3 regions of the Streptomyces sp. NPDC005408 genome follow, and region 1 is predicted to be linked to each of the others. Evidence: predicted binding sites of a transcription regulator. Region 1 holds the regulator's gene; each other region holds the start of a gene.
The links. The regulator HrcA, encoded in region 1, represses chaperone genes, less so after heat shock. The targets are predictions, from matches to a motif close to TTNGCACTCNGNNNNNCNGAGTGCNAA.
Positions count from the first base shown of each region.

Region 1 (6,182 bases):
AGCCGGTGGCCCTGTCCTGCCCAGAGCGCCATGCCCTGCGGGTCGCCCGCCTTCGCCGCGGCCTTGCGCAGGCCGCTCGTCAGATGGTGCACCTGGGGGTAGGCGGCGGGGGCGTACGGGCCGTGCTCGCGCATGAAGCGGTTGACGAGGCCGCGGGCGGGCCGCCCGGAGAAGGCGCGGGTGAGTTCGGTGCGTACGAACAAAGGATTCGTCATGGCCTGCTTGTGCAGCGCATTCGCGCCGGACTCGGGGCAGACCAGGAACGCGGTCCCGAGCTGCCCCGCAACCGCCCCGGCCGCGAGCGCGCCCGCGATCTGGCCGCCGCGCATCAGGCCACCCGCGGCGATGACCGGAAGCTGCACGGTCTCGCGGACCAGCGCGATGAGCGACAGCAGCCCGATCCCGGCGCCGTCGGTCTCGGGGTCGTCGCGGTGGGTGCCCTGGTGGCCGCCGGCCTCGACGCCCTGCACACACACGGCGTCGGCCCCTGCCCACTGCGCGGCCTGCGCCTCTTCCGGCGTGGTGACGGTGACGACGGTGAAGGTCCCGGCCTTGGCGAAGGAGTCGAGCACATCGCGGGTCGGGCAGCCGAAGGTGAACGAGACGACGGGTACGGGGTCGTCGAGGAGGATGGCCAGTTTTGCCTCGTAGCCGTCGTCGCGCCCGGAGTCGGGGTCGCCGAGGGGCGTCTCGTACCAGGCGGCCTCACCGGCGAGCTGATGCCGGTAGACCTCGACGGCACCGTGGTCGGCGGTGCTGGGCTGCGGCATGAAGAGATTGACGCCGAAGGGCTGCGTGGTGAGCCCGCGGACCTGTTTGACCTCCTGGTACATGCCGTCCGCGGTCTTGTATCCGGCAGCCAGGAATCCGAGCCCACCGGCTTCGGACACGGCGGCGGCGAGCTGGGGGCAGGAGGCGCCGCCCGCCATGGGGGCCTGCACGATCGGATGACGGCAAAGATCGGTCAGTGCGGAGGACATGCAGGCATGGTGCCATGCCGCCCGCGCCGCACCGAATCGGCCGTTCCGCAACCGTCGCGGGTGCGGTAGGTGTCCTCAATCGCCGGACGGGCTGCGTTTCCGGCCCGTCCGGCGGCTGAGGCGCGGGGGGTCCCGGCGCAGAGCCCAGACCTACCTGCCGTTGAACGCGTCCTTCAGGCGGGAGAACAGCCCCTGCTGCCCCGGCTGGAACTGCCCCGTCGGCCGCTCCTCGCCCCGCAGCTTCGCCAGGTCCCGCAGCAGCCTCTCCTGCTCCGTGTCCATCTTCGTCGGGGTCATCACCTCGACGTGCACGATCAGGTCGCCACGGCCGCCGCCCCGCAGGTGCGTGATGCCGCGCCCGTGCAGCGGGATCGACTGGCCCGACTGCGTGCCCGGGCGGATGTCTACGTCCTCCACGCCGTCCAGCGTCTCCAGCGGGCACTTCGTGCCCAGCGCCGCCGCCGTCATGGGGATGGTCACCGTGCAGTGCAGATCGTCGCCCCGGCGCTGGAAGACCGGGTGCGGCAGTTCGTGGATCTCGACGTACAGGTCACCGGCGGGACCGCCGCCCGGGCCGACCTCGCCCTCGCCCGCGAGCTGGATGCGCGTGCCGTTGTCGACACCGGCGGGGATCTTGACCGTCAGCGTCCGGCGGGACCGGACACGGCCGTCGCCGGCGCATTCGGGGCACGGCGTCGGCACAACGGTGCCGAAACCCTGGCACTGCGGGCACGGCCGCGACGTCATGACCTGGCCCAGGAAGGACCGCGTCACCTGCGAGACCTCGCCGCGGCCGCGGCACATGTCGCAGGTCTGCGCCGAGGTACCCGGCGCCGCGCCCTCGCCCGAGCACGTCGTACAGACGACCGCCGTGTCGACCTGGATGTCCTTCGTCGTACCGAAGGCCGCCTCGTTGAGCTCGATCTCCAGGCGGATCATCGCGTCCTGGCCCCGCCGCGTACGCGACCTGGGCCCCCGCTGCGAAGCCGTCCCGAAGAACGCGTCCATGATGTCCGAGAAGTTCCCGAAGCCACCGGCTCCGAAGCCGCCCGCGCCACCGCCGCCCGCCTGCGAGAGCGGGTCCCCGCCGAGGTCGTAGACCTGCTTCTTCTGCGGGTCCGAGAGCACCTCGTACGCGGCGTTGATCTCCTTGAAGCGCTCCTGCGTCTTCGGGTCCGGATTCACATCCGGGTGGAGTTCACGGGCAAGCCGGCGGAAGGCCTTCTTGATCTCGTCCTGGGACGCGTCGCGGCGTACGCCGAGTACGGCGTAGTAGTCCGTGGCCACTTACGACTCCGCCAGGATCTGTCCGACGTAACGTGCCACTGCGCGTACCGCTCCCATCGTTCCGGGGTAGTCCATGCGGGTCGGTCCGACCACGCCGAGTTTGGCAACTGCCTCGTCGCCCGAACCGTAGCCGACCGCGACGACGGACGTGGAGTTGAGGCCCTCGTGGGCGTTCTCATGACCGATCTTCACGGTCATGCCCATGCCGCCCGCCTCCTTGGCCTCGCCGAGCAGCTTGAGGAGCACCACATGCTCCTCGAGCGCTTCGAGCACCGGCCGGATGGTCAGCGGGAAGTCGTGTCCGAAGCGCGTCAGATTGGCGGTGCCGCCGATCATCAGCCGCTCCTCGGTCTCCTCGACCAGGGTTTCGAGCAGGGTCGAGAGCACTGTGGAGACAGTCCCTCGGTCCTCCGCCTCGAAGGAATCGGGAAGGTCCTGCACCAGCTGCGGCACATCCGCGAAACGGCGCCCGACGACCCGGCTGTTGAGCCGGGCCCGCAGATCCGCGAGCGAGGTGTCCGCGAAGGGCGCGGGGCAGTCGATCATGCGCTGCTCGACACGTCCGGTGTCCGTGATCAGCACCAGCATGAGCCGGGCGGGCGCGAGGGAGAGGAGCTCCACATGCCGGACGGTGGACCGGGTCAGCGAGGGGTACTGCACCACCGCGACCTGCCGGGTCAGCTGCGCCAGCAGCCGTACCGTACGGCCCACGACGTCGTCGAGGTCGACGGCTCCGTCCAGGAAGTTCTGGATGGCACGGCGCTCGGGCGACGACAGCGGCTTGACGCCGGCCAGCTTGTCGACGAAGAGCCGGTAGCCCTTGTCCGTGGGGATGCGTCCCGCACTCGTATGAGGCTGGGCGATGAACCCTTCCTCCTCCAGCACGGCCATGTCATTGCGGACGGTGGCCGGGGAGACGCCGAGCTTGTGGCGCTCGGTGAGCGCCTTGGAGCCGACGGGCTCCTCGGTGCCGACATAGTCCTGGACGATGGCGCGCAGCACCTCGAGTCTGCGTTCGCTGAGCATCGCGCACACCTCCAGCTGTGATTCGTCGGTGACTGCTTGGCACTCGTTGCGTGCGAGTGCCAGCATTTCCCCGTGCCAGTGTACGGCCGTGGGGTACATCCCTAGCAAGGGCGGCCGACGATCGTGCGGTGGGGTATCCCCAGCGTAGCGAGGGGACAGTGCTGGTCGATTGCGGATAGCGTCGCGGTATGGACGTCAGTTGGGAAGACTTCGGCTGGGAGCGGCTGGCTGACGGGGTGGGGCGCCGGCGGCTTCCTGTCTGGGACGCGACCACCGGTTTGGTCGCCGGTGAGGACGGTGTCCTCCTGTACGACACGGGCTCGACGCTCCGCGAGGGAGCCGAGCTGCGCGCCCAGGCGCAGGCGCTGCTCGGCGGCCGCCGGGTGACGCATATCGCACTGAGCCATCCCCACTTCGACCATGTGCTGGGGACGGCGGCGTTCTCAGGCGCGGAGGTGTACGGCGCGGTCGGCATCGCCGAGTTGATGAAACGCGAGCGGGACGAGATCCGCGACTCGGCGATACACCACGGGGTCGGCGAGGCCGATGCGGCGGAGGCGGCCGACGTGCTGGTGGCGCCGCACCATCTGGTGTGCGGGGAGTGGACGCTGGACCTGGGCGGCCGCCAGGTGCTCCTGGCGAACGTCGGCCCCGGACACTCGGGCCACGATCTGGCCGTCCTGGTACCCGGCAGCCCGGAGGTCGTGTTCTGCGGCGACCTGGTCGAGGAGTCCGGCGAACCACAGGCGGGCCCGGACGCGATCCCGTCCCGCTGGCCCGCGGCGCTGGACCGGCTGCTGTCCCTCGGCGGCGAGGACGCGCTGTACGTACCGGGGCACGGCGCGGTGGTCGACGCGGCCTTCGTACGCGCCCAACGCGACGTGCTGGCGGCGCGCTTCGGGGTGTCGTAGCGTCTGCCGAATGCGCAGCTACAGCCCGGATCTGACCCCGCCCTGGAAGAAGTCGCAGCCCGCGCCCGAGGTGCCGGCCGAGCCCGATCTGGTCGTGGAGGAGGTCGGCACGGGCTTCTGCGGTGCGGTGATCCGCTGTGAGAAGACGTCGGAGGGGCCGACGGTCACCCTGGAGGACCGCTTCGGCAAACACCGGGTGTTCCCGATGGTCCCGCGGGGCTTCCTGCTGGAGGGCCGCGTCGTCACGCTCGTCCGCCCAGCCGCCGCCGCTCCGGCGCGCCCGACCCGTACCGCATCGGGCTCGGTCGCGGTCCCGGGGGCGCGCGCCAGGGTGGCGCGGGCGGGGCGCATCTACGTCGAGGGCCGCCACGACGCGGAGCTGGTGGAGCGGGTGTGGGGCGACGACCTGCGGATCGAGGGCGTGGTCGTCGAATACCTGGAGGGCATCGACGACCTTCCGTCGATCGTCCGCGACTTCGCCCCCGGACCGGACGCCCGCCTGGGTGTGCTGGTGGACCACCTGGTCCCGGGCTCGAAGGAGTCCCGCATCGCGGCGGAGGTCACGGGCGAGGACGTCCTGGTGGTGGGCCACCCGTACATCGACGTGTGGGAGGCGGTGAAGCCGTCCTCGGTGGGCATCCGCGCATGGCCGTCGGTCCCGCGGGGCCAGGACTGGAAGACGAGCGTCTGCCGGGCGCTGGGCTGGCCGGAGAACACGGGGGCGGCGTGGCAGCGGATCCTGTCGGGGGTGCGGTCGTACAAGGACCTGGAGCCGGAGCTGCTGGGGCGGGTGGAGGAACTGATCGACTTCGTGACGGTGCCGGGGAAAATTTGAGCCCCGCCGGCGTTTGAGGCGCGGGGTCCGGGGCGGAGCCCCAGTTCAGGGAAGGGGCGGGGTGGGGCAGGCCCGCCGCAGGCGCACCCCCGCACCGCCCGTCAGTCCACCAGGTCCCGCACCACCGCGTCCGCCAGCAACCGCCCCCGGAGCGTCAGCACCGCACGCCCCTCCCCGTACGGCCCCGGCTCCAGCAGGCCGTCCGACAGTGCCCGGCCCGCCGCCGCGAGGCCCGCCGGGCGCAGCAGGGACAGGTCGCAGCCCTCGCGCAGGCGCAGTTCCAGGAGCACCCGCTCCACCCGGCGGTCCTCCGGCGCGAGCACCTCACGGCCCGCACCCGGCGACCGCCCGTCAGCCAGCGCCGCCGCATACGCTCCCGGGTGCTTCACGTTCCACCACCGCACCCCGCCGACATGGCTGTGGGCACCCGGTCCCGCGCCCCACCAGTCCGCGCCCCGCCAGTACAGCTCGTTGTGCAGGCACCTGCCCGCGTCCGAGGTCGACCAGTTGGAGACCTCGTACCAGTCGAAGCCCGCGTCCCCCAGCACCGAGTCCGCGATCAGATAGCGGTCCGCGTGGACGTCGTCGTCGGTCATCGGCACCTCGCCGCGCCGGATGCGCCGCGCCAGCTGCGTGCCCTCCTCCACGATCAGCGCGTACGCCGAGATGTGGTCGGGCCCCGCCCCCACTGCCGCCGCCAGGGAGGCGCGCCAGTCGTCGTCGCTCTCGCCGGGCGTGCCGTAGATCAGGTCCAGGTTCACATGGTCGAAGCCGGCCGCCCGCGCCTCGGCGACGCACGCCTCGGGCCGCCCGGGCGTGTGCGTACGGTCCAGCACCTTCAGGACGTGCTGCTTCGCGCTCTGCATCCCGAAGGAGACCCGGTTGAAGCCGCCCTCCCGCAGCTCGGCCAGATACGCCGGATCCACCGAGTCCGGATTCGCCTCGGTGGTGATCTCCGCGTCGTCCGCGAGCCCGAACTCCTCCCGTACGGCATCCAGCATCCGTACAAGATCGGAGGCAGCGAGCAGCGTCGGCGTACCGCCCCCGACGAAGACCGTCTTCACCTGCCGCGGGTCGGCGCCCAGCACCTTGCGGGCCAGCCTCACCTCGTCGACGAGCGTCGCGGCGTAGTTGTCGCGGGAG
Region 1 is NZ_JBEXEX010000018.1:134,759-140,940, reverse strand. Features, by position in the region: gene ABZS64_RS19325 (nitronate monooxygenase) at 1-980, opposite strand, end outside; gene dnaJ (molecular chaperone DnaJ) at 1,131-2,267, opposite strand; gene hrcA (heat-inducible transcriptional repressor HrcA) at 2,268-3,293, opposite strand; gene ABZS64_RS19310 (MBL fold metallo-hydrolase) at 3,482-4,204, shown strand; gene ABZS64_RS19305 (DUF3097 domain-containing protein) at 4,215-5,039, shown strand; gene hemW (radical SAM family heme chaperone HemW) at 5,141-6,182, opposite strand, start outside.

Region 2 (6,182 bases), on a different contig from region 1:
CCGGCGGACGCGCAGCCCGGCCGTGAGACCTACACCCAGGTCGCGGTGATGATGGGGCTGGGCCTGATCCTGTGGCTGACGGGCCTGCTCGGCATCACGAAGGCGGTGAGCCACTACCGGTGGGCGGTGCGGCTGTTGCCGTCATCCGCGGCGTAGTCGACCTGCCGGCAGTCGCGCCCGCGAGGCTGCAGCCCCTTACGCAGGCCGCCCCACCAGCATCGTCGGTGCCCCCGCCACCCTCGTCAGGAACACCGTCGCCGCATTCGGCCCCTGCGGCTTCACCTTGCGCCGCAGCTCCTCCGGTTCCACCGCCGAGCCGCGCTTCTTCACCGTCAGTACGCCGACTTCGCGTTCTCGCAGCAGTGCCTTCAACTTCTTCAGATTGAAGGGGAGTTCATCGGTGATCTCGTACGCGGTCGCGTACGGCGTCGGGCGGAGCTCGTCCGCCGTGATGTACGCGATCGTCTCGTCGATCAGTCCGCCGTTCAGCTGCTGGGCGGCCTCGGCGACCAGATGCGCGCGGATGACGGCGCCGTCCGGCTCGTACAGATAGCGGCCGACCTTCCTGACCTCCGGGTCCGGCAGGCCGCGGCCGGTGAGGGAGTGCGGGCCCGGCAGGAGGGTCGCGCCGATCGTGGACGGGCGTGTGCCGAACCAGAGCACCGCTTCCTTCACGTCGCCGCCGTCCGAGACCCACTCCGCCTCGGCGTCCTCGGGGATCGCCTCGTGCGGGATGCCGGGGGCGATCTTGAGCGCTGAGTGCGGGCGGGTGCGGGCCGCGCCGATCGCCCAGGACAGGGGCGGGGAGTACGCCTCGGGGTCGAAGATGCGGCCGCGCCCGCCCCGTCGGGCCGGGTCCACGAACACGGCGTCGTACCCGGTCGTGTCGATCTCCGTGACGTCCGCGCACCGGACTTCGATCAGCTCGGACAGCCCCAGCGCCGCGGCGTTCGCCCGTACGACCTCTGCCGTCAGCGGGTCCCGGTCCACCGCCAGCACCGAGATGCCCTCCCTGGCGAGCGCGATCGCGTCGCCGCCGATGCCGCTGCACAGGTCCGCCACGCTGCTCACGCCAAGAGCGGCGAAGCGCCCGGCGCGGTACGTGGCGACGGAGCGGCGGGTCGCCTGCTCGACGCCGTGCGGTGTGAAGAACATCCGCCGTGCGTCCTCGGGCCCGAATTTCGCGACTGCCCGCTGTCGCAGCCGGGCCTGTCCGAGGGCCGCCGAGACCAGTTCCGCCGGGTGCTCGCGGCGCAGTCGGGTGGCCGTGGCCAGCTCCTTCGCCGGGTCGTAGGCAACCAGGGAGTCGAGCAGCGTCCGCCCCTCCTCGGTGAGCAGTGCGGCGAAGGAGGCGAGGGGATCGAGGTCGTTCACCCGGCCCATTGTGGGCCAGGTGGGGGATGGTTCGCCCGCGGTGGCGGTGTCGGCCGGGCGGTACGGATTCGTGCTGACAAGATCCAGCGCCATGCAGCTAGTGCGACAAAACGAGAATAGACACGCAAAGCGGGGCCGGATGGTCCTGGCTGTGCTCCTGGTCGCCGCCATCGGCTCCGGCTGTGCGGCCGAATCCTCGGACGCCCCCGGCGGCTCGAGGCCCGCCCCCGGCCAACAGGCGAAGCAGCAGGCCGGCCCGGCCGGCGCGCTCTCCGCGTATGTGCAGAAGGTCAAGCGCGCCCAGGCCGCACGGGCCGTCGCCGCCAAGAAGTGGGGCCTGGCCAAGACCCCGCTCGCAGCCCCTCAGCCGCCCGCCGTCAAGCCGAAGATCACCACCCGCAAGGGCTTCGAGGTCGACGGCGGCGAGTCCTTGCCACCGGTCTTCACGACCGTGCCGGTGAAAGAGAAGATTGTCTTCCTGACGATCGATGACGGCGCGCAGAAGGACCCCGCCCTTCTGCGCATGATGAGCGATCTTCGGATCCCGTACAGCGCCTTCCTCAGCGACTACCTGATCAGCGACAACTACGGCTACTTCAAGCAGATGCAGGACCTCGGCGTCTCGCTGCACAACCACACCCTCAACCACCGCTACATGCCGGGTCTTTCGTACGCCCAGCAGAAGCACGAGATCTGCGACCAGCAGACCAAGCTGGAGAAGCGGTTCGGAAAGAGGCCCCGGCTCTTCCGCCCGCCGTACGGCAACTACAACGGGGACACGCTTCGCATCGCCCGGTCGTGCGGAATCAAGGCCGTGCCCCTGTGGGCCGCCGAGGCGTTTCCCGATCACATGGAGTGGCGGGAGTGGGACCGGGATCTGCACCCCGGCGACATCATCCTCACCCACTTCCGTGGCCGCGAGGACTGGAAGGGCACCATGCCCGACATGATCCGGCGGGTGATGAAGACGGTCACCGACAAGGGCTACGCCGTGGCAAAGCTGGAGGACTACGTATGAGGCAGGCGCACCGGCTGCTGGCCGGACTGCTGGCGGCCGGTGCGCTTCTCGCCGCGGGGTGCGCCCAGTCGGTCGACCCGATCGAGCGCCTCGGGCGCAAGGCCGCCCGGCAGGTCACCCCCGGCGCGGGTGCGCCAGGATCCGCGGTGCACAAGCGGTGGGGGCTGGCCGGGCCGCTCGCCCACGCGCCCGAGCCGCCCGCTCACCGGCTCTCGGCGGCGTATGTCGTGGACCGCGTGCCCACCCGCGACAAGGTCGTGTTCCTCGCCTTCGACGAGGGCGCGGCGCGCGATCCGCGGTTTGTGAGGATGACCGGCGAACTGAAGCTGTCCGTCAGCCTGTTCCGCGCGGAAGGGCGGCCCAATTTGCCCACGCTCTCGTACGAGAGACAGCACGCCGAGATCTGCGGGCAGCGCCTGAGCCGCCTGTTCCACCCGCCGCACGGCGCGTACAACGCGGACACGCTGCGGGCGGCGGCCGACTGCGGGATCCGCGCGGTGGTGCTCGGCCGGGAGTTCCGCGACTACGCGCAGGGCGAACGGCTGCGGCCCGGCGACATCGTCCGCGCGGACGCGAGCGCGACGGCGCCGCTGCTGCGCCGTATCCAGGAGCAGGGGTACGCGGTGGGGCGCCTGGAGGACTACGTCTGAGCTCGCGCTGCCTGCCAGGCGTGGGGTCGGACATACGGTCGTACGGAACCCTCGCGGTCGGGAGGACGTTGCCGTACCGGGATCAAGGCAGTTGTCCGTACCGAGACCGAACCGCCGCGCGCCGGTGAATTGGCACTCCGCTTGACCGAGTGCTAATCGCAGTCATAGTCTCGGGTCTGGCACTCCCCACTGGAGAGTGCCAACACAGCGACGGGCAGGTCCGGCACCCGCGACGACGGATCCACCTGGTCGCCACCCCAGACAGTTAACCCCGTGAGATCTCCGAAGGGGGAGGTCGGATCGTGACGACCGCCAGCTCCAAGGTTGCCATCAAGCCGCTCGAGGACCGCATTGTGGTCCAGCCGCTCGACGCCGAGCAGACCACGGCCTCTGGCCTGGTCATCCCGGACACCGCGAAGGAGAAGCCCCAGGAGGGCGTCGTCCTTGCCGTGGGCCCGGGCCGCTTCGAGAACGGCGAGCGTCTTCCGCTCGACGTCAAGACCGGCGACGTCGTGCTGTACAGCAAGTACGGCGGCACCGAGGTGAAGTACAACGGCGAGGAGTACCTCGTCCTCTCGGCTCGCGACGTGCTCGCGATCGTCGAGAAGTAATTCACCCACGTTTTTGATCTGCGCCCCTGGCCCCCGCACTGATGTAGCCGGGTGGTCAGGGGCGCAGTTCGTTTGAGAGGACAGAGAAGCTCCCATGGCGAAGATCCTGAAGTTCGACGAGGACGCCCGTCGCGCCCTCGAGCGCGGCGTCAACAAGCTTGCCGACACGGTCAAGGTGACGATCGGCCCCCGCGGCCGCAACGTCGTCATCGACAAGAAGTTCGGCGCCCCCACCATCACCAACGACGGTGTCACCATCGCCCGCGAGGTCGAGCTCGACGACCCGTACGAGAACCTGGGCGCCCAGCTGGTGAAGGAGGTGGCGACCAAGACCAACGACATCGCTGGTGACGGCACCACCACCGCCACCGTGCTGGCCCAGGCGCTGGTCCGCGAGGGCCTGCGCAACGTCGCCGCCGGTGCCTCCCCCGCCGCCCTGAAGAAGGGCATCGACGCCGCGGTCAAGGCCGTCTCCGACGAGCTGCTCGCGACCGCCCGCCCGATCGAGGACAAGGCCGACATCGCCGCTGTCGCCGCGCTCTCCGCGCAGGACCAGCAGGTCGGCCAGCTCATCGCCGAGGCGATGGACAAGGTCGGCAAGGACGGTGTCATCACCGTCGAGGAGTCCAACGCCTTCGGCCTGGAGCTCGACTTCACCGAGGGCATGGCCTTCGACAAGGGCTACCTGTCCCCCTACATGGTGAGCGACCAGGAGCGTATGGAGGCCGTCCTCGACGACCCGTACATCCTGATCAACCAGGGCAAGATCTCCTCGATCCAGGACCTGCTGCCCCTCCTCGAGAAGGTCATCCAAGCCGGTGGCTCCAAGCCGCTCCTGATCATCGCCGAGGACGTCGAGGGCGAGGCCCTCTCCACCCTGGTCGTGAACAAGATCCGTGGCACCTTCAACGCCGTGGCCGTCAAGGCCCCCGGCTTCGGTGACCGCCGCAAGGCGATGCTTCAGGACATGGCCACCCTCACCGGTGCCACCGTCATCGCCGAGGAGGTCGGCCTCAAGCTCGACCAGGCCGGTCTTGACGTGCTGGGCAGCGCCCGCCGCGTGACCGTCTCCAAGGACGACACCACCATCGTCGAGGGTGGCGGCAAGCACGAGGACGTCGTCGGCCGTATCAACCAGATCAAGGCCGAGATCGAGTCCACGGACTCCGACTGGGACCGCGAGAAGCTCCAGGAGCGCCTCGCGAAGCTGGCCGGCGGCGTGTGCGTGATCAAGGTCGGCGCCGCCACCGAGGTGGAGCTGAAGGAGAAGAAGCACCGTCTCGAGGACGCCATCTCCGCGACCCGCGCCGCGGTCGAGGAGGGCATCGTCTCCGGTGGTGGCTCCGCGCTCGTCCACGCCTCCAAGGTGCTCGAGGGCGGCCTGGGCAAGGACGGCGACGAGGCCACCGGTGTCGCGGTCGTCCGCCGCGCCGTCGTCGAGCCGCTGCGCTGGATCGCCGAGAACGCCGGCCTTGAGGGCTACGTCATCACCGCCAAGGTGGCGGAGCTCGAGGCGGGCCAGGGCTTCAACGCCGCGACCGGCGAGTACGGCGACCTGGTGAAGGCCGGCGTCATCGACCCGGTCAAGGTCACGCGCTCCGCGCTGGAGAACGCCGCGTCCATCGCCTCGCTGCTGCTCACGACCGAGACCCTGGTCGTCGAGAAGCCGGCCGAGGAGGAGGCCGACGCGGGTCACGGCCACGGCCACAGCCACTGACCTCTGAAGTCTGACGTCTGATTCGTACGACGTGTGAAGGCCCCCGTTTCCCGCCACTGGCGGGAAGCAGGGGCCTTTCCGTTTGGGCCGGGTGGTCCTCAGCCGACGGCGCCGAGCTGGCGCATCAGGCCCATAAGGTCCTCGTGCCACCAGCCTTCCTGGATCTTGTCGTTCTTGAACCGGAAGATCGTGGTGCCGGTCATCGTGCACTGCCTGCCCGTGGGCGCGATGCCCATGAACTCGCCCTTGTGGGTGCCGGTCCAGGTCCACAGGGTCACGACGTCGTCGCCCTCGCAGATCTGCCGGTCGAGGTCGAAGGTGAAGTCGAAGGCGGCCCGCCAGCCGGTGACATCGCGGCGGATGCCGTCGGACCCGACCACGGTCTCCTCTTCCTTGGCGATGTCGTGGTCGGCGTAGTCGGCCGCGAACAGCTCGTCGATGGCGTCGAGGTTGCCCCCGACGGCGACCTCGTGGAAGAACCGGCGGGAAGTTGCCTGGTTCAACTGCTCGTCGCGGACCACATCGAGGTCGGTGAAGGTGGGCATGCCGTCGCAGAGCGCCACCATCTCCTGGAAGATCCGGTCGGTCTCCGGAAGCTTGGAGTTCGCCATCGCTTCTTCGTACGAAGGAAATTCGACGATCTCGACGAGGTGGGACCCATCGGTGCGGTCCTTGCCGATGAGGCTGTGGGTGGCAGTCCGCCTGCCCTTGGTCTGTTCGACCCACTTGTCCATGAGCCGGTCCATCTCGTCGAACCGCTCGGTCTTACAGTCGATTATTTGTACGAATTTCATGGCGTCTCCCGATTCCAC
Region 2 is NZ_JBEXEX010000004.1:170,231-176,412, reverse strand. Features, by position in the region: gene ABZS64_RS06155 (hypothetical protein) at 1-156, shown strand, start outside; gene ABZS64_RS06150 (SAM-dependent methyltransferase) at 196-1,383, opposite strand; gene ABZS64_RS06145 (polysaccharide deacetylase family protein) at 1,466-2,392, shown strand; gene ABZS64_RS06140 (polysaccharide deacetylase family protein) at 2,389-3,042, shown strand; gene groES (co-chaperone GroES) at 3,345-3,653, shown strand; gene groL (chaperonin GroEL) at 3,748-5,370, shown strand; gene ABZS64_RS06125 (ester cyclase) at 5,469-6,164, opposite strand.
Region 2: a site for HrcA is predicted at 3,172-3,198, ahead of groES (co-chaperone GroES). Genes of this name have one in related genera too.

Region 3 (6,182 bases), on a different contig from region 1:
AAGTCGGGGAAGGCGTCCTCGACACCGGTCTGATAGTTGGCGAGCCAGCCGCGGGCCACCCGCTTCGGGTCGGGGTCGTCGTTGCTGTCCAGGACCCAGCGGTCGGTGCGCAGGGGGAACATCTGCGCGTACACGGCTCCCGCATACGTCCCGTACGAGGCGCCCCAGGCGGACAGTTTGCGTTCGCCGAGGGCCTGGCGGACGGCGTCGATGTCCCGTGCCTCGTTGCGGGTGCTGATGCTGCGGAGCACGTCGCCGCCGTTCTTGGCACAGGTGTCGGCGAGACGGCGTGCGGTGGTGGTGTTCTTGTCGATGGACCCGTCGGGCGCGGGGTACGGCCGGATGTTCACAAGGGCCAGGTCGTCGTGCGACAGGTCGCAGCTCACCGGCGTACTGCGGCCAACGCCACGCGGGTCGAAGCCCACGATGTCGTAGGCGTCGCGCACCGACTGGGGCAGGGCCTTCCCCCTGATGGAGGGGTCGTTGATGCCGGGGCCGCCGGGTCCGCCGGGGATCAGCAGCAGCGTGCCGCGCCGGGCCCCGGGGTTCTCGCTGCGTATACGGGAAATGGCGAGGGTGATGTGCGGCCCGCCGGGCTCGGCGTGGTCGAGCGGCACGGCGAGGGTCGCGCACTCCTGACGCTGATCGAGTCCGGTGCCCGGGCACTTCTCCCAGCGGACAGCCGTGTCCGGCCGCGGAGTTGCCGCGGCCGACGCGGGTGCGGGGAGAGCGACCAGGGCGGTCGCGAGAACGGGAAGGGTGAGGGCCACTGATGTGAAGCCGGGCTTCCGGCTGCCGATGATTCGCATGGGACGACCCTCGCGCAGCGGCGGACTATCTCCCACCGGGCCAACTGGCCTGTTCATCCGGGGGTTTGCCCCACCCCGAGACCGCTCTCGGGGTGGGGCAGACCAAGGTCCTGCCAGTAGATGACCGTGTACCCGTTGCCACCGTCCTGGCCGGGGTCACCCTTCGCGCCGTTGACTACGGCGCCCGCGCCGCCGGCCCCACCATCGCCGCCGGCCGCGGAACCCGACGGCAGGCCGACGATCCCGTGGGCGCACGGACGGCCGCCGCGGGAGTGTGATGTTCGGGATGCCGACCGAATGTCCGCACCCGGCACATTCCACTGCCCCTCGCCTCGGCGCTCGCAGACCGGGCGTCACGTGATCCAGCCAGGTGATCGGTTGAGCCGTCCGGGTCTACCCGCACACACGCCCGAGGGCGGTACCCCCCTGGGAGTGGGGGTACCGCCCTCGGTCAGGACCGGGTCCGAGCCGTCAGGCTCAGAAGTCCATGTCACCGCCCGGCATGCCGCCCGGAGCGGCGGCGCCCGCCTTCTCCGGCTTGTCGGCGATGACGGCCTCGGTGGTCAGGAACAGCGCCGCGATGGAGGCCGCGTTCTGCAGGGCAGAGCGGGTCACCTTCGCGGGGTCGATGATGCCCTCGGCGATCATGTCGACGTACTCGCCGGTCGCGGCGTTCAGACCGTGGCCGACGGCCAGGTTGCGCACCTTCTCGACGACGACGCCACCCTCGAGACCACCGTTGACGGCGATCTGCTTGAGCGGAGCCTCCAGCGCGAGCTTGACGATCGCGGCACCAGTGGCCTCGTCGCCCGTGAGCTCGAGCTTCTCGAAGACCGAGGAAGCCTGGAGCAGAGCCACGCCACCACCGGCGACGATGCCCTCCTCGACGGCCGCCTTCGCGTTGCGAACGGCGTCCTCGATGCGGTGCTTGCGCTCCTTGAGCTCGACCTCGGTCGCGGCACCGGCCTTGATGACGGCCACGCCGCCGGCCAGCTTCGCGAGGCGCTCCTGGAGCTTCTCGCGGTCGTAGTCCGAGTCGGAGTTCTCGATCTCGGCACGGATCTGGTTCACGCGACCGGCAACCTGGTCGCTCTCGCCGGAGCCGTCGACGATCGTGGTCTCGTCCTTGGTGATGACGACCTTGCGGGCGCGGCCCAGCAGGTCCAGGCCCGCGTTCTCGAGCTTGAGGCCGACCTCCTCGGAGATGACCGTGCCGCCCGTGAGGATGGCGATGTCGTTCAGCATCGCCTTGCGGCGGTCACCGAAGCCCGGAGCCTTGACGGCAACGGACTTGAAGGTGCCACGGATCTTGTTGACGACCAGGGTCGACAGGGCCTCACCCTCGACGTCCTCGGCGATGATCAGCAGGGGCTTGCCCGACTGCATGACCTTCTCCAGCAGCGGAAGGAGGTCCTTCACGTTACTGACCTTGGAGTTGACGATCAGGATGTACGGGTCGTCGAGCGACGCCTCCATACGCTCCATGTCGGTGGCGAAGTACGCCGAGATGTAGCCCTTGTCGAAGCGCATACCCTCGGTGAGCTCGAGCTCCAGACCGAAGGTCTGGGACTCCTCGACGGTGATGACGCCTTCCTTGCCGACCTTGTCCATGGCTTCGGCGATGAGCTCGCCGATCTGGGTGTCGGCGGCGGAGATGGAGGCCGTCGAAGCGATCTGCTCCTTGGTCTCCACGTCCTTGGCCTGCTCGAGCAGGGCGCCGGAGACGGCCTCGACGGCCTTCTCGATGCCACGCTTGAGGGCCATCGGGTTGGCGCCGGCCGCCACGTTGCGCAGGCCCTCGCGGACGAGCGCCTGGGCGAGGACGGTCGCGGTGGTCGTACCGTCACCGGCGACGTCGTCCGTCTTCTTGGCGACTTCCTTGACCAGCTCGGCGCCGATCTTCTCGTACGGGTCCTCGAGCTCGATCTCCTTGGCGATGGATACACCATCGTTGGTGATCGTGGGGGCGCCCCACTTCTTCTCGAGGACGACGTTGCGGCCCTTGGGGCCAAGGGTGACCTTGACGGCGTCGGCGAGCTGGTTCATCCCGCGCTCGAGACCGCGCCGTGCCTCCTCGTCGAACGCGATGATCTTGGCCATGTGAAGTGGTCCTCCCGGACTGGGGTGGATTCTCCGGACCGCGCTGGCGCCCGCGACGGACGGCCTGAGAGCCGTGCGGTTCCTTGCCCCGCCGACCCTTCGGGCCTCACCGACCCGGTCCTTAAGCTGTCACTCTCACCTGCAGAGTGCTAACGCCAATGATTAGCACTCGACCTATGAGAGTGCAAGCGGCTTCGACGAAGCCTCGATGAGGGGTGGTGGCCGGGTGACGGGTGGGCGCAAGCGGCTCTCGCGGATCGCGGACGGGCACGGAGACGCACGAAGGGCCCGCATCCCCCTAGGATGCGGGCCCTTCGTGCGTGAGTGTCGCGTGAGTGCGTCGGTGGCCGATCGCGCCGAGATCAGACGGCGAGCTTGACCATGTCCGCCTGCGGCCCCTTCTGGCCCTGCGAGATCTCGAACTCGACCCGCTGACCCTCTTCAAGGGTGCGGTATCCGTCCATCTGGATCGCGCTGTAGTGGACGAAAACATCCGCACCACCGTCGACCGCGATGAAGCCGTACCCCTTCTCCGCGTTGAACCACTTGACGGTGCCCTGAGCCATGCCTAACTCCCCTATTACTGGCCCTTGCACAGGTCCGCACTTCGCGGACCCGGGTCAGAACTCACCACCCGACAGGAGGGGGTGTGCGCCGGAACGCGTCGACCGCGGCTGAATGTATCTGCCCAACTGCCCTCTGCAACAGGTCAATCAGACGAGAAATCCGAGCGCGCGCGAACGGATAATTGAACCGAATTCAAGAAATTCCGGGGCAAGTCGGGCCCGGCAAATGGCGCTTAAGGAGGCAATTCGATCGCGCACATTGGCTGCTTCTTCTTGGGCCCGGGCGCATTCTCATATGCGGTCGGCACAAGCAGCGGAGGGGGCTTCCCCAACTGTACCGCGCTCAACCATGCAGAATTGCCCCCTCCGCTTCTCTTGCGGAGGGGGCAATTCTCTTAACGCTGCGTAACTCAGCCGCCGGCGACGGCGGGAATGATCGAAACGCCCGCACCGTCCGGGGTCGCCGTCTCGAGACCCTGCTCGAAACGCACGTCGTCGTCATTGACGTACACGTTCACGAAGCGGCGCAGCTTGCCCTGGTCGTCCAGGACGCGCGCGGCGATGCCCGTGTGGTTCTTCTCCAGGTCGGAGATCACCTCGGAGAGCGTCGCGCCCTCCGCCGGGACCTCGGCCCGACCGCTCGTGTACGTACGGAGAATGGTGGGGATGCGGACGTTCACGCTCATGGTGTTCTGCCTTCCGTAGGTAGTCAGCGGGCCAGGCCGGCGTCGCGGAACGCGTCGAGGCTCGGGCGGATGGTCGCCGTGGGACCGGTCGTCGGAGCGACGGCGTCGAGGGTCTTGAGACCGTCACCGGTGTTGAGCACGACCGTGGTGAGCGCCGGGTCGAGCACGCCCGCCTCGATCAGCTTCTTCGTCACGCCCACGGTCACGCCACCCGCGGTCTCCGCGAAGATGCCCTCCGTACGGGCGAGGAGCTTGATCGCGTCGACGATCTGCTCGTCGTTGACGTCCTCGACGGCGCCGCCGGTGCGGCGCGCGATGTCCAGGACGTACGGGCCGTCGGCGGGGTTGCCGATCGCCAGCGACTTGGCGATGGTGTTCGGCTTCTGCGGCCGTACGACATCGTGCCCGGCCTTGAAGGCGGTCGACACCGGCGAGCAGCCCTCGGCCTGGGCGCCGAAGATCTTGTACGGCTTGTCCTCGACCAGGCCGAGCTTGATCAGCTCCTGCAGGCCCTTGTCGATCTTCGTGAGCTGCGAGCCCGAGGCGATCGGGATCACGATCTGGTCGGGCAACTGCCAGTCGAGCTGCTCGCAGATCTCGTACGCCAGCGTCTTGGAACCCTCGCCGTAGTACGGGCGGAGGTTGACGTTGACGAAGCCCCAGCCCTCGCCCAGCGGGTCGCCGATGAGCTCGGAGCAGAAGCGGTTGACGTCGTCGTAGTTGCCCTCGATGCCGACGAGCTCGCCGCCGTACACCGCGGCCATGACGACCTTGCCCTGCTCCAGGTCGTGCGGAATGAACACACAGGAGCGGAAGCCGGCCCGCGCGGCGGCGGCGCCGACAGCGCCCGCCAGGTTGCCGGTGGAGGAGCAGGAAAGAGTGGTGAAGCCGAAGGCGCGCGCGGCCTCGACGGCGATCGCGACGACACGGTCCTTGAAGGAGTGCGTCGGGTTGCCGGAGTCGTCCTTGATGTACAGGCCGCCGGTGACGCCCAGCTCACGGGCGAGGTTGTCGGCCTTGACGAGCTTGGTGAAGCCGGGGTTGATGTTCGGCTTCTCGGCCACGTCGGCGGGGACGGGCAGCAGCGGGGCGTACCGCCAGATGTTGTTCGGACCCGCTTCGATCCGCTTCTTCAGCGCCTCGGGGTCATCGGCCGGAAGGTCGTACGCGACTTCGAGTGGCCCGAAACAGGAGGCACAGGCGAAGATCGGGCCAAGGTCGAAACGCTCTCCGCACTCGCGGCACGAGAGCGCCGCGGCGGGACCGAGGTTCACGGGGGTGGTTGCGACAGTCTGCACAGCCATGGTGGCGAGGCCCTTTCTCCTCATCTTCCTCGCGACGCATTTCGCCACGAGACGGAATTGGCACCTTCCCCACCGTGACCTCGCGGTCGGCGGGAGGGTTGCCGGGACTTCAACGGGCCGTTCCCTCTGTCCCTCTGGATGAGCGGTATTCGGTTATCAGCGTGAGGACCCCCGACATGCGACGGTCATCCGCGTTGTTCAAGACTGTAACCGAAGGCCCGGACGCTTGAGATAGTCGTCCGAACCGCGAGATGGATCACAGGATCCGGATGTCAGAGGGAGACGCGCACGTGCTGGAAGAGGTGGAGCGCTGGCTGACCAGGCGTTCCTGGTCTGCGGCCGACCGCCCGCTCGGCCGGCTGATGGCCGGCAAGCGCGGTACGACCATCAGCGTCGTCCTGCCCGCGCTCGACGAGGAGGCGACGGTCGGCGAGATCGTCACCGTGATCCGGCGTGAGCTGATGGAGGCCGTACCGCTCGTCGACGAGCTGGTCGTCATCGACTCGGGTTCGACCGACCGTACGGCCGAGGTGGCCGCGGCTGCCGGAGCGCGCGTCGTGCACCGGGACTCGATCCTGCCCCGGATACCCGCGGTCCAGGGCAAGGGCGAGGTGCTGTGGCGGTCGCTGATGGTGACCGGCGGCGACATCGTCTGCTTCGTCGACGCTGACCTCAAGGAGTTCTCGGCCGACTTCGTCTCCGGGATCGTGGGGCCGC
Region 3 is NZ_JBEXEX010000006.1:155,980-162,161, reverse strand. Features, by position in the region: gene ABZS64_RS08825 (alpha/beta hydrolase) at 1-809, opposite strand, end outside; gene groL (chaperonin GroEL) at 1,287-2,909, opposite strand; gene ABZS64_RS08815 (cold-shock protein) at 3,272-3,475, opposite strand; gene ABZS64_RS08810 (MoaD/ThiS family protein) at 3,886-4,161, opposite strand; gene thrC (threonine synthase) at 4,185-5,465, opposite strand; SAM riboswitch class I at 5,483-5,610, opposite strand; gene ABZS64_RS08800 (glucosyl-3-phosphoglycerate synthase) at 5,756-6,182, shown strand, end outside.
Region 3: a site for HrcA is predicted at 3,072-3,098, ahead of groL (chaperonin GroEL). Genes of this name have one in related genera too.